Regions from separate parts of the Streptomyces sp. NPDC053076 genome, predicted to be linked through region 2. Evidence: riboswitches for the same ligand, from Rfam matches in the RefSeq annotation. Region 2 holds a riboswitch; each other region holds the start of a gene.

Region 1 (4,305 bases), on a different contig from region 2:
GCCGTCGTATCCGCGCCCCGCGAGTCCCGTCTGAAGCCGTGCCGCACGGTCGAAGGCACGGACGAACGCCACGGCGCCGAGCCCGGCCAGAGAGCGCCACGCGGCGGTTCGGGTGGTGTGGCCGAGCCGGGCCGCCTGTGCCTCGCGAATGCGGCGGACCGAGTCCAGGAGCAGGAAGCTCATCCGGTACATCACCATCGCGACGTCCACGACGGGCGCGGGCACCCCGGCCCGCACCAGCCAGGGCAGCAGGTCGGACATCGGAGTGGTGAAGGCGAACAGCAGCACGCCGAGGGAGGCGGCCGAGGTGCGCAACAGCAGCTCTCCGGCGCGGACCGGTCCGTCCTCGGCCAGGCTGACGAACCCGTCGGGTCCGCCGACCTGGACCAGCAGCGTGGCCGCTCCCGTCAGGCAGAAGCCCAGGGGAACGCGGTAGGCACGCCACAGGCGGCGGCCGGGCACTCCCGCCGGGCCCAGCAGGACGGTGAGCGCGGTCACCAGGACGAGGGCTGCCCCCGGCCAGGGCGGCAGCGAGACGGCGAGAGCGGTGAGGCCCAGTCCGAGCACGGCCTTGTCCACGGGATGACGGCGGCGCCAGCGACTGCTGTGCGCCGCCGCGTCGATCGGCAGCACCCCGGCTCAGGTCCGTTCGGCAGCGGACTCGTCGGACGTGCTCTCCGTCGCCTCGCCGTCCGGCGCCGCAACGGCGCGGAGTTCGCCCTGGCGCCGTCCCCTGCGCAGGCCGAAGTAGTAGGCGAGCACACCCGAACCCAGGGCCGCCTGGGCGGCGAACAGCGCCGACTCGATCTCACCGGACGGCGGTTCGTACAGCGGCGAGAACCATGGCTTGTAGTCCGGCTTGATCTCGGTGATCGCCGTCTCCGCCTCGGCGTCCGCGCCGGCGAAGGGTTCCTTCTTGTGGTCGCCCAGCCCGAGCGCCACGGGAAGTACGGCCAGCGCGGCAACGCACAACAGCAGCAAGGTGTTGATCTTCGCGTTCCGGCTCATCGGGCCACCGCCTCCGCCTCCGCGGTGCCTCGGCCGCCGGTGACGAGCACACCCAGCCGGGTCAGTTCGCCCTTGCTGGACTGCACCAGCAGCCGCATCACCAGCACCGTGAGGAGTCCCTCGCTGACCGCGAGGGGAATCTGCGTGACGGCGAAGATCGAACCGAACTTCCCGAGGGCGCCCAGGAATCCGCTGCTCGGATCGGGAAACGCCAGGGCCAGCTGCACGCTGGTGACGCAGTAGGTGGACAGGTCGGCGACGAAGGCGCCGCAGAAGACGGTGACCATCAGCGGCACGTCGCAGCGGCGCAGCAGCCGATAGACGGCGTACCCGGCCCAGGGGCCGACGATCGCCATCGAGAAGGCGTTGGCGCCGAGCGTGGTGAGGCCGCCGTGCGCGAGCAACAGGGCCTGGAACAGCAGGGTGATGGTGCCCAGTACTGTCATGATCGGCGGACGGAACAGGATGGCGCCCAGGCCGGTGCCGGTGGGGTGCGAACAACTCCCGGTCACCGAAGGCAGCTTCAGCGCGGACAGCACGAACGTGAAGGCTCCGGAAGCCCCGAGGAGCAGCGTGCTCTCGGGATGTTCCCTGACTTCGCGGGTGAGTGACCGGACTCCGTGGACGACGAACGGCGCGGACACGACGCCCCAGGCGACCGCGTGCGCCGGAGGCAGAAAGCCCTCGGCTATGTGCATGGCTCGGCAGACCCTCTCCAGCACCTCGTGGATGGTTGACGTGCCTCGGCCGGTCTCCTGGCTCACGGGTACCACCGCCCATTGCCCCGCCTTCCCGGGTCCGGGGACCCAGTGGCTGCCCGCGAGGGCCGGAGCCGGACTTCCCGATCACAGTGGCGAGGGCCGCACCGGCATCACACCGGATTTCCCGTTCACCAAGGCAAGGTGACAGTAATGCCCAGGTAACGGCGATGACAAGCGAGGGTCGGCGGCGCTCGGGGGGCACACAACAGCTCGCGCCCGGCGCGTGGCCCCGAGGGCCCCGATCGGTTGTTCGCGCCACCCCGACACGCGGCCGGACGGAACAGGAGAAGGGCGGAGGAGTGAACGGTCTGCGTCTCCGGCCCGTAGGGAGAGGCACGACATGATCGAACGGCGTTCGGGCGCAGACGCGCATGCTCAGCCGCGAGGACAGTCGCCCGGACGCATGGCAGCATCTGTCCCCATGACTGTGTCCCTGGCGGTGCGGAGCGTGCGCGCGGCCGTGTTCGCCGCGCTGTGCGTGCTGCTCGCCACCGGCGGCCATGCCCTGGCCACGGGCGCGGCTCCCTCGGTGTGGGCGCAGGCCGCCGGGTTCGTGCCCGTCTTCGCCGGAGCGTGTCTGCTGGGTGGCCGTGAGGTATCGCTCGCCGGCATCGGCGGCGCCACGCTCGTCGCCCAGAGCGAGCTGCACCTTCTGTTCCATGCCGCTCGCCCCCAGCACGACTCGATGGTCGTGCACGGGGTGCGGATGGCGCACGGTCACGCGCACGCGGTGACACCTCACGCGACCCTCGCGCACATCGCGGCGGCTCTCGTGCTCACCTGGTGGTTGCGGCGCGGAGAGGCCGCGCTGTGGTCGCTGCTGCGCCGTGCGGTCGCGTGCGTGCCGGGACTCGCCGCCTGGTGGCAGGTGACCCGAGGGACACGGCGCCTGCCGGGCGCACCGAAGCAGGTCCGGTCGCCGGGCACCGGGTCATGGTCACTGAGAGGGGTGCGGCTGCGGTACGCCGTTCATCGGCGGGGGCCGCCGGCAGGGGCGGTGCCACCGAACCTTCCCCGACAGCCGCACCTCTCAGTACGGAGATCCCGCCACTCATGTCCCCGAACCGCAACACCCTGCGCCGCACCGGCGCCGTCACGGCCCTGACCGCCGCCGGGCTGCTCGCCGCCGCGGGCGTCGCCTCCGCACACGTCACCGTCCACCCCGGCAGTTACGCCAAGGGCGCCACGGACGGTGTCCTGACCTTCCGTGTGCCGAACGAGGAGGACGGCGCGAGCACCACCAAGGTGCAGGTGTTCCTCCCCACCGGCCACCCGGTCCTCGGCGTGCTCGTCTCCCCGCGGGACGGCTGGACCGCGAAGGTCACCGACACCAAGCTCAAGACGCCGGTCAAGACCGACGACGGCACCATCACCGACGCCGTCTCGGAGATCACCTGGACCGGCGGCAAGATCGCCCCCGGCCACTACGAGGACTTCGACGTCGCCTTCGGACAACTGCCGGACGACACCGGCGAGCTGACCTTCAAGACGCTGCAGACCTACTCCGACGGCAGCACCGTCCGGTGGATCGAGGAAGCCCAGGGCGACGACGAACCGGAGAACCCGGCCCCGGTCCTCAAGCTCACCGCCGAGGACGCGGCGGACGGCGATGCCACTGCCACGGCCTCGTCCGCACGTCCGGGGAACGCCGCGGGCTCCGACGCCGACACGTCCGGCGACTCGACCGCCCGGACTCTCGGCGCCGCCGGTCTGGTGGTGGGTGTACTGGGGCTCGCCGCGGCCGTCTTCGCCATCGTGCGCACCCGCTCCAGCCGGAGCGGGGACGTGTAGCACGCCGTCCGTCATGTGGCGCACGTCATGAAACGGTGCCGGAACTCGGCCCCCGGTCCGTCCGACTCCTACAGCGGTACGGCTGCGACAGCCCACCGCCGTAAGACGGTTCGACGCGACCAGGAAGGCCGAGCATGGCCGAGTCCCGACATCCCTCCCGCATCGCGGGCTTCGTACCCCGCAAGCTGACGCCCCCGCCCGCCCTCTGGGGCTTCGTGCTGCTGCTGGTGCTGGTCTTCTCGGTGTCCTACGCCGTGGGATCCGCCGCCGGACCGGTGGCACCCGGCATGCACGGCACCGGGGCCGCAACCGGTGGCGGTACGGGGAGCGGCGGGGGCACGGGTGACATGCCCGGGATGCACGGGGGCGGTGAGTGATGGGAGCCGAACCGCCGGCTCCGCTCGTCGTCACAGACCTGACGGTCGGCGGCATGACGTGCGCCGCCTGCGTGCGGCGGGTGGAGAAGAAGCTCGCCAAGCTCGACGGGGTCACGGCGACGGTCAATCTGGCCACCGGACGCGCCCGGGTCAGCCATCCGGAGGTGGTCCTGCCGGACGACCTCGTCGCGGCCGTCGCCCAGGCGGGGTACACGGCGGCGCTGCCCGAGCCTCCCGCGCCCGGCGGGCACCAGGAGACGGCAGGTGACGAGGACGGGGCCGAGGCGGCCATCCGGCAGGAACGCGAGCGGCTCGTGGTCACGGCGCTGCTGGCCGTCCCCGTTCTGGTGCTGTCGATGGTCCCGGTG
Region 2 (4,305 bases):
CGACGACGCGGACCGCGAAGACGACGTTCAGCTTTTCGGCCGACTGGCCCTGGTGGTTGGTGCCCATGTCTCCTCCTGAAGTGAGATCCGGCGGGACACGACTCCCACGGACTCATGTCGCCCGGACGGCCGCAACTCCGAATGGGGGACGGGCCAGTGGAGACAAGGGATGCGCGTGCCGGTATTAGTCACTTCGGGTGAGGGGCGGGCCCCGCACGCCTCACCGCCGGCCGGGTGCGGAGGGCCCTGCCCGGACGAGCCGTGCCGGCTGACCCGTTCGAGTGAGCGCCGGACCGCCGGAAATCAGGTGCGCGTGCGCCGCCGGCCGTGTGAGGCTCCACCGATGGACCGAGAAGAGATCTCCCGGCACGCTCACGCGGATCACCCGATCGCGGCTCCGCTCGACGACGAGTCGGTGCGGAGGCTGCTGGAGCGCGGTCTCCCGCGCGGGGACGAGCGCGTGCTGGACCTCGGCTGCGGCGGGGGAGAGTGGCTCCTGCGGGCCCTGACCACGTATCCGCGGCTGCGTGCCGAGGGCGTCGACATCTCCGAGGGCTCATTGGCGCGCGCCCTGCGGGAGGCGCGCCGGCTCGGTGTGGAGGACCGTCTGGTCCTCCACCGGGAGGACGCCGCCGGCTTCACCGCCCCCCACGCCTTCGACCTGGTGCTCTGCGTGGGTTCCACGCACGCCTTCGGCGGCCTCCTGCCCACCCTCGACGCGGTGCGCGAGCACCTGGCTCCCGGCGGGCGCGTCCTGGTCGGTGACGGATTCTGGGAACGGGAGCCCTCCGCCGAGACGGTCGAGATGCTCGGTGACCTCGCCGACCTGCCGACCACGCTGGACCGGGTCGTCGCGGACGGATGGACACCCGTCCACGGGCACATCAGCACGCGGCGGGAGCTGGACGACTACGAGTGGGCCTGGACGGGGTCGCTGGCCTCGTGGGCCCTGGACCATCGCGCCGATCCGGACGGCTCCCAGGCGCTCGAGACGGCCACGGTCCATCGGGACGAATGGCTGCGCGGCTACCGGGACACGTTCGGCTTCGTCTGCCTCGTGCTGCGTCCGACGCGGGACTGACCACATGAACGGGCGCCTGCCGTCGGCGCCTTGGCTGGTCGCCCGCGCGGGTGGCCCGGCGGTGGGTTCGCGGAACCCGGACACGGTCCGGCCCCGGAGCTGACGACGGGCCGACGGCACACGCCGCGGGCGCGTGCGGCGAGGCTTCCGGGTGGGCGGATCCGCGCCCGGCTGACTCGTTCGGGTGACGGTGGATCGATTTGCCGCCTGGTGACCGAGAGGGACGACGCGATCCCGGGAAGGGTGACCCCGCACATCGTCACTCCTCGTGACTCCGCACGTCACCACTGCTGGTTGACGCCGCACGTCGTCACTGCTCGTGACTCCGCACGTCGTCACTGCTCGTGAAGGGACTCCACAGTCATGCGCCTTCGCACTGCCGCGGTCGCCGCCTTCGGCGCCCTCGCCCTGACCCTCGCCGTTCCCGCCTCCGCCTTCGCCGCGTCGGGAGAGTTCCAGTACACGTACACCGGTCTGGACGGCTCCCCCCGGATCGCGGTTCTGGAGGACCCGGACAGCGGGGAGTGCGTCACCCTCCCCGAGGTCGCGGATCCCGGCTCCAGTTCTCCGGCCCACTCCCCGCGCAACCGGACCGACGAGTACGCGATCGTGTTCACCGAGCCGGACTGCACGGGTGACTCGTTCACGCTGCGCCCGCGCACCGGCTACGGCAGCGAGCGTCTGAAGCTCCGGTCGGTCGTCTTCTTCCGCTGACGGGGTGAGGCGCGTCCCGCACCGCTCGCCGGCGCCCGTCCGCGCAGCGGCCGGGTGACGGCGCGGCGCCGCTGATGGAATGATGAGCGGCGACATAAGGCGACGGCGGTCCGAGGAAGCCGGTGTGAATCCGGCGCGGTCCCGCCACTGTGACCGGTGAGCGAGTTCCGGCAGGCCACCGCCCCATCGGGGTGGGAAGGCGGGACGAGCGGCGACCCGGGAGCCAGGAGACTCACGCGGTCGCCTCCTCGAAGGAACACCGGGGCGGATCTCCCCGGGAGGGGAGTGGCGCGGCATGGTCGGGCAACCGGTGGAAGAGGGACCGCCCCTGGGCGTGCCGGGCGGCGGTCCGGTGCCGTGCCGGGTCGTCGTGTGCCGGGACTGCTGTTGCGGCAGCCCCAAGGTGACCGGGGTCGATCACGCCGCGCAGACCGCGCGGCTGGAAGCGGAGGTGCCGGTGCGCGTCTCCGAGTGCCTCGACGTGTGCGATCAGGCCAACGTCATCGTCGTACAGCCCTCCGCCGTGGGCCGGGCCGCCGGCGCGCGGCCGGTCTGGCTCGGACTCGTCAACGATGCGGAGGCGACCGAGGACATCGTCACCTGGGTGCGAGCCGGCGGTCCCGGCGTGGCTCCCCGACCCGACATCCTCGACCTGTACGCCTTCACACCGCCGCGGCGCCGTGCGGAACCCTGAGAACCGCCCCGGCGAGAACCCCGGCCGGACCCGGGCCCGGCCGCCCCAACGGCGACCAGTGACCGTCAACCGTCCTCAGCGCGCCCGGATCTCACGCCGAAGGATGCGCTCGGACGGCTCGTCGAGGCGATGCTCGCGCAAGGCGCCCGCTTCGAACGGCACCCGCTCCGCACGGTGTTCGCGACCGCCGACCAGGTGGAGGCCACGGGCGCCTTCGGGGCGGGACGTCCCGGAGTGCCGTACCGCTCACCCACACACCTCAGGGCCGCCCGGCGGCGCGAGAGGAAGATCACCCCGGCGGGCGCGGTCTTGGCCGTGCGCCGGTCACGCGGTACGGTCTGTCCGATATCGACGACGGCGAGACGGAAGCCGGTGGAAACCCGGCACGGTCGCGCCACTGTGTGCGAGGCGTTCTCCAGACGCCTCGTGAGTCAGACCCGTGGCCGTCGTCATGTGCACCACCGAGATGGGACGCGAACTCCCAGAGGAGGGCCTGCCATGGCGCAGACCGTCGCCCAGCCGACAGCCACCCCCGCCGTTCCCGCCAAGCTGCCGCTGAAGGCGATAGCTCCCTGGGCGGTCTTCTTCGGCGTACTCATGCTGATCCTGCTCTACTTCGTCGGCGCCGAGCAGGGCGCCACCTCCGTGTTCAACGGCACGGACGTCCACGAGTGGGTGCACGACGCCCGCCACCTGCTCGGTTTCCCCTGCCACTGACGCGAGGGGAACCGCACCACCATGAACTCCGCAACCGTACGGAACCTCCTTGTACGGGGCATGCTCGCCGGCCTCGCGGCCGGCGTGCTCGCCCTGATCGCGGCCTACCTCCTCGGTGAGCCGAGCGTGGACAAGGCGATCAGCTTCGAGGACGCCCACTCCCACGAGCACGAGATGGAGGTCGTCTCGCGCTCCCTGCAGTCCACCGCCGGCCTCGCCACCGGCGTCCTGGTCTACGGGGTCGCCTTCGGCGGCATCGCCGCGCTCGCCTTCTGCTTCGCGCTGGGCCGCGTCGGCCGCTTCGGCCCGCGCGCCACGGCGCTGTTGCTGTCGGGCTCCGCGCTGCTCGCCGTCTACGTCGTGCCGTTCCTGAAGTACCCGGCCAACCCGCCGTCGGTGGGCGAGCCCGACACCATCGGCAAGCGGACCACCCTGTACTTCCTGATGATGCTGCTCAGCGTCCTCCTCGCGGTCGCCGCCACCATCCTGGGCAAGCGTCTGACGCCCAGCCTGGGCACCTGGTGGGCGACCGTGGTCGCGGTGGCCGCGTTCGCCGTAGTGATCGGTCTGGCCTATGAGTTCCTGCCGGTCATCAACGAGGTGCCGAACGACTTCCCGGCCACGTTGCTGTGGCGGTTCCGCCTGTCCGCGCTGGCCATCCAAGCCGTCCTGTGGATGGGTTTCGGTCTGGCCTTCGGTGAACTGGCCGAGCGCCTGCTGAACCCCAAGCCGGTGACGACCGCCGGGCGAGCGGTTCCGGCCGCGCGCTGACTCCTTCCGGACAACGGGGAGCCCTTCGGGGGTGAGGCGGCCGATTGCCTGCGCGGCGCGTTCGCGGCGCTGCCGCGCCGGCACCCGGACGAGCCGGCTCCAAAACCGTGTGCGAGCCACCCGGAGGGGCCTCTACCCTCCGGGCATGGATCTTCGCGAAGAACTTCCGAGCGACAGACGGGCCGTGCGGAACGTTCACCTGCAGGCGTTCGGTGACCATGGCCTCGTCGTGGCCGACCTGGTCGATACCCTGCGGGACACCATCACGCCCGAGGACGGTCTCTCGCTGGTCGCCGAGCACGACGGGCGGGTCGTCGGCCACGCCATG
Region 3 (4,305 bases), on a different contig from region 2:
GCGGTCGACAACAACAACACTGTGCTCATGCGGGCGCTCCCGGTGGAATGAAAGGCAGTCCTTGTGGCGCGCCCGACTCGATGAGCCGCCAGAGCGCGTCCGTGTCCGCGTGCTGTTCGATCAGGTCGCCCAGCCGGTCGAGCTGTTCCTCGCGCAGCGCGGCGAAGCAGGTGTCCGGCGCGGGGACGAAGCGGCGGCCGGTGGCGGTGGCCACCTCGCGCAGGAAGGCCCGCCGGAAGCCGTCCGACTCCAGCGAACCGTGCCAGTGGGTGCCCCAGGTCTGGCCGACCCGGCAGCCGTCCAGGAAGGCTTCCCCACCGGTGACCTCGGCGACGCCGTGGTGGATCTCGTACCCCTCGACCGGTTCGCCCAGGGCTTCCCCGGCCGGCCTGGTCAACGTCTTCTCGCGGGCGAACCGTACCCGCACGGGGAGCAGCCCGAGCCCGGCGACCTCCCCGGCGCGGGACTCGACCTCGTCCTCGATGCGCTCGCCGAGGATCTGGAAGCCGCCGCAGACGCCGAGGAGGGGGCGTCCCTCGGCGGCCCGGCGCACGAGTGCGTCCGCGAGCCCCCGCTCCCGCAGCCACTGAAGCGCCCGTACGGTCCCGCGCGTGCCGGGGACCACCACGAGGTCGGCGTCGGCCAGTTCCTCCGGGCGGTCCACGAACCGCACCACGACCCCCGGTTCGGCGGCCAGCGCGTCCACGTCCGTGAAGTTGGACATGAGCGGGATCGCGCACACGGCGACCCGCAGCACGTCCTCGCCGACCGGGGGAGCGACGGTTGACTCGCGTACGGTGCCCCGCAACGACACCCGCAGTCCGTCCTCCTCGTCGATGCCGAGGCCGTGCCGGAACGGCAGGACGCCGTACGTCTGCCGCCCGGTGAGCCCGTGCAGCATGTCCAGACCGGGCTCCAGCAGGGAGACGTCCCCGCGGAACTTGTTCACCAGGAACCCGGCGACCAGGTCCTGGTCCTCGGGCGAGAGCAGGGCGAGCGTCCCGAAGAAGGAGGCGAAGACGCCCCCGCGGTCGATGTCGCCGACGACGAGCACGGGCAGCCGCGCATTGCGGGCGATGCCCATGTTGACGATGTCGGTCCGCCGCAGGTTGATCTCGGCGGGACTTCCCGCCCCCTCACAGATCACCGCGTCATACGTGCCCCGCAACTCGGCCAGGCAGTCCAGCACCGTGCCGAGCAGCCGCTGTTGACGGCCCCCGTGGTAGCCGCGTGCGCTCATCTCGCCCACCGGCCTGCCCATCAGCACCACTTGGCTGCTCTGCTCGCCACCGGGTTTGAGCAGTACCGGGTTCATCAGCGCGGTCGGCTCGACCCGGCACGCCTGGGCCTGCATGGCCTGGGCCCGGCCGATCTCCGCGCCCTCCCGGGTGACGAACGAGTTGAGGGACATGTTCTGCGCCTTGAACGGCGCGACCTTGACGCCCTGGCGTACCAGCCAGCGGCAGATGCCGGCCGTCACGACGCTCTTGCCTGCGTCGGAGGTGGTGCCGGCGACGAGGAGACCACCGTTCACTTCCCGTGTCCCTTCAGGAGTGTGCGCGCGGCGACCGTGACGCCGAGCGCGAGCAGTCCGACACGGCGGGAGAGCCGGACGGCCCGGCCGATGTCGGTGACCCGGACCGGCCGTCCGGTGGCGCCGTTGAGCACGGGGCGGTGTTCGACCCGGCCGGCGTAGGAGAGCGTCCCGCCCAGCCGGACGCCGAGGGCACCGGCGAACGACGCCTCCACCGGCCCGGCGTTGGGGCTCGGGTGCCGGTGCGCGTCGGCCTTCCAGGCACGCAGGGCGCCGCGGGGATCGGGTCCGGCCGCGGCGGCGAGTACGGCGGTCAGCCGGGCCCCCGGCCAGCCGGCGACGTCGTCGAGACGGGCGGAGGCCCAGCCGTAGCGCCGGTGGCGGGGTGACTTGTGACCCACCATGGCGTCCAGGGTGTTGACCGCCCGGAATCCCAGGAGTCCCGGCACGCCGGCCACGGCACCCCAGACGAGGGCGCCGACCACGGCGTCGGAGGTGTTCTCGGCGACCGACTCGACCACCGCCCGGGCGATCCCGTCGGCGTCCAGCGCCTGCGGGTCCCGGCCGCACAGGTGGGGCAGCCGGGCCCGGGCCGCCTCGATGTCGCCGGCCTCCAGGGCACGCCCGACGGCGCGGGCCTCCCGGGCCAGCGAGGTGCCGCCGACGACGGCCCAGGTGGCGGCGGCGGTCAGCGCGACGGCGGCGGTACGGGAAGGGCGTGCGGCGCGTGCGGCGAGCGAGCCCAGAGCGACGGCGCCACCGGCGCACACGGTGGTGTGCAGGGCGCCCCATCCGCGGTGGTCGCGCCACAAGGCGCCTTCCACGGCTCCGGCCGCCCGGCCGAAAGCGGCGACCGGATGCCCGCGGCGCGGATCGCCGAGGAGCAGGTCACCGAGGACGCCGGCGGCGGCGCCGTACGCGTATGTGCGATCGGCACCCATCGGCTCAGCCGGCCGTGGGCACAGGAGCGGTCCTGGTACTGGTCCTTCGGCAGCCGAGCATGGCGATCTGTGTCCTCACTCAGGGTGTCCGCGCCCTGGTTCGACGTGAATCGGCGGTGAGAGTTCCTGGCTCCCGGGGGGTTCTTCCCCGGTGACAGTGGCGGGACCGCGCCGGATTCGCACCGGCTTCCTCTCTTGCCGCCGTACATGGCCTGGGCAGTCCACCACGCGCCCGGAACGGCCGTCAACTTGCCGTTGACCTGCGCGGGGAGAGTGTGCCGATCCCCACATCACGGGACGTGAGGGCACGCCAGAGGCTCCCCTCCGGAGCGGCCGGAGGGGAGCCTCTGAGGTGCTTGGCCGGAACGCCGCCATGGCGTGGGCCGGCCCGAGCCACACGGTGCGGGTCAGGCCACGCGGTGCGGCTCGGGCCATGCGGTGCGACTCGGGCCACGCGTGCGGGTCAGGCCACGCGGCGCGGCTCGGGCCGCACGGTGTGGCTCAGGCTTTGGCCACGATCAGGTAGATGCCGTACGCCACCGCCGCCGCGCAGGCCGCGAAGCAGACGTAGGCGCCGGTGACGGCGAGACCGGCGGAGCCGCCCTGGGCCGTGGCCTTCTCGCGCCGGGCCAGGCCGTTGATGCCGAGGGTGAACAGGGCCACCAGGCCCACCGTGAAAACGAGGCTGACGCCGAAGACGGAGCCGATGGCCGCCCAGTCGATCTTCATGGGGTTGCTTCCTTCAGTAACCGGGTGCCCGGGGTCAGACCGTGGCGGCCGGCGGGGTGGCGGGGGCCGGCTCGGCGGCCGGGGCGGGGATCGTGGCCGTCAGGCCCTCGGTGACCAGGCCCGCGGGCGGCGGGGTCACGGCGGCGATGGCGGTGGTGACCACACCGGCCGGCTCCGCGCTCTCGGCGACGACGTCGGTGTGGTCGACGACCTCGCGGCGGGAGAACTTCCAGATGGCGAAGCTCGAGGCGACCAGGAAGGCGGCGACGGCGGCGGTCCCCCAGTCACCGAGGTCGGTGACGGACTCGGCGCCCGCGCCGACCAGCGCGGCGGCCGGGAGGGTGAGCACCCAGGCGGCGATCATGCGGGTCGCGGTGGACCAGCGGACCACACCGCCCTTGCGGCCGAGGCCCGCGCCCATCACCGAGCCGGAGACGACATGGGTGGTGGAGAGGGAGAAGCCGAGGTGGGAGGAGGCCAGGATGGCGGTCGCGGCGCTGGTCTGGGCGGCGAAGCCCTGACGCGGCTCCAGGTCGGTCAGGCCCTTGCCCATGGTGCGGATGATGCGCCAGCCGCCGATGTAGGTGCCGAGCGCGATGGCCAGACCGGCCGAGAGGATCACCCAGGTGGGAGGGTTGGAACCGGGGGCGATGGAGCCGCCCGCGATCAGGGCGAGGGTGATGATGCCCATCGTCTTCTGGGCGTCGTTGGTGCCGTGGGCGAGGGAGACCAGGCCGGCGGAGGCGATCTGGCCGGCGCGGTAGCCCTTGCGGGTGGCCTCGCCCTCGGCCTTGCCGCCGATGCCGTAGGAGAAGCGGGTGGCCAGCATCGAGGCGACGCCCGCCACGATCGGCGCGGCGACCGCCGGGAGCAGCACCTTGGTGACCAGGACGTCACCGTGGACGGCGCCGAAGCCGGCGGAGGCGACGGTGGCGCCGACCAGGCCGCCCATCAGGGCGTGCGAGGAGCTGGAGGGAAGGCCCACCAGCCAGGTCAGCAGGTTCCAGAGGATCGCGCCGACCAGGGCGGCGAAGATGACCTCGGGACGGATGCCGGTCTCGTCGACGAGACCCTTGGAGATCGTGTTCGCGACCTCCACGG

Evidence for each region. A riboswitch is a leader RNA that binds a small molecule or an ion and turns the genes downstream of it on or off. The one in region 2 is predicted to bind cobalamin.
Region 1: linked by a shared signal. The riboswitch ahead of ACIGYR_RS15785 (energy-coupling factor ABC transporter permease) and the one ahead of ACIGYR_RS36410 ((2Fe-2S) ferredoxin domain-containing protein) in region 2 are both predicted to bind cobalamin.
Region 3: linked by a shared signal. The riboswitch ahead of ACIGYR_RS13280 (cobalamin biosynthesis protein) and the one ahead of ACIGYR_RS36410 ((2Fe-2S) ferredoxin domain-containing protein) in region 2 are both predicted to bind cobalamin.

Annotation. Positions count from the first base shown of each region.
Region 1 is NZ_JBITZL010000003.1:544,321-548,625, forward strand. It holds gene cbiQ (cobalt ECF transporter T component CbiQ) at 1-633, opposite strand, end outside; gene ACIGYR_RS15780 (energy-coupling factor ABC transporter substrate-binding protein) at 640-1,008, opposite strand; gene ACIGYR_RS15785 (energy-coupling factor ABC transporter permease) at 1,005-1,706, opposite strand; cobalamin riboswitch at 1,736-1,942, opposite strand; gene ACIGYR_RS15790 (hypothetical protein) at 2,191-2,874, shown strand; gene ACIGYR_RS15795 (YcnI family protein) at 2,823-3,560, shown strand; gene ACIGYR_RS15800 (hypothetical protein) at 3,695-3,937, shown strand; gene ACIGYR_RS15805 (heavy metal translocating P-type ATPase) at 3,937-4,305, shown strand, end outside.
Region 2 is NZ_JBITZL010000014.1:34,644-38,948, forward strand. It holds gene ACIGYR_RS36395 (antibiotic biosynthesis monooxygenase family protein) at 1-67, opposite strand, end outside; gene ACIGYR_RS36400 (SAM-dependent methyltransferase) at 344-1,081, shown strand; gene ACIGYR_RS36405 (hypothetical protein) at 1,445-1,795, shown strand; cobalamin riboswitch at 1,908-2,029, shown strand; gene ACIGYR_RS36410 ((2Fe-2S) ferredoxin domain-containing protein) at 2,091-2,489, shown strand; cobalamin riboswitch at 2,808-2,951, shown strand; gene ACIGYR_RS36415 (CbtB-domain containing protein) at 2,988-3,206, shown strand; gene ACIGYR_RS36420 (CbtA family protein) at 3,228-3,977, shown strand; gene ACIGYR_RS36425 (GNAT family N-acetyltransferase) at 4,123-4,305, shown strand, end outside.
Region 3 is NZ_JBITZL010000002.1:1,340,330-1,344,634, forward strand. It holds gene cobN (cobaltochelatase subunit CobN) at 1-29, opposite strand, end outside; gene ACIGYR_RS13275 (cobyric acid synthase) at 26-1,534, opposite strand; gene ACIGYR_RS13280 (cobalamin biosynthesis protein) at 1,531-2,475, opposite strand; cobalamin riboswitch at 2,575-2,717, opposite strand; gene ACIGYR_RS13285 (hypothetical protein) at 2,977-3,204, opposite strand; gene ACIGYR_RS13290 (anion permease) at 3,239-4,305, opposite strand, start outside.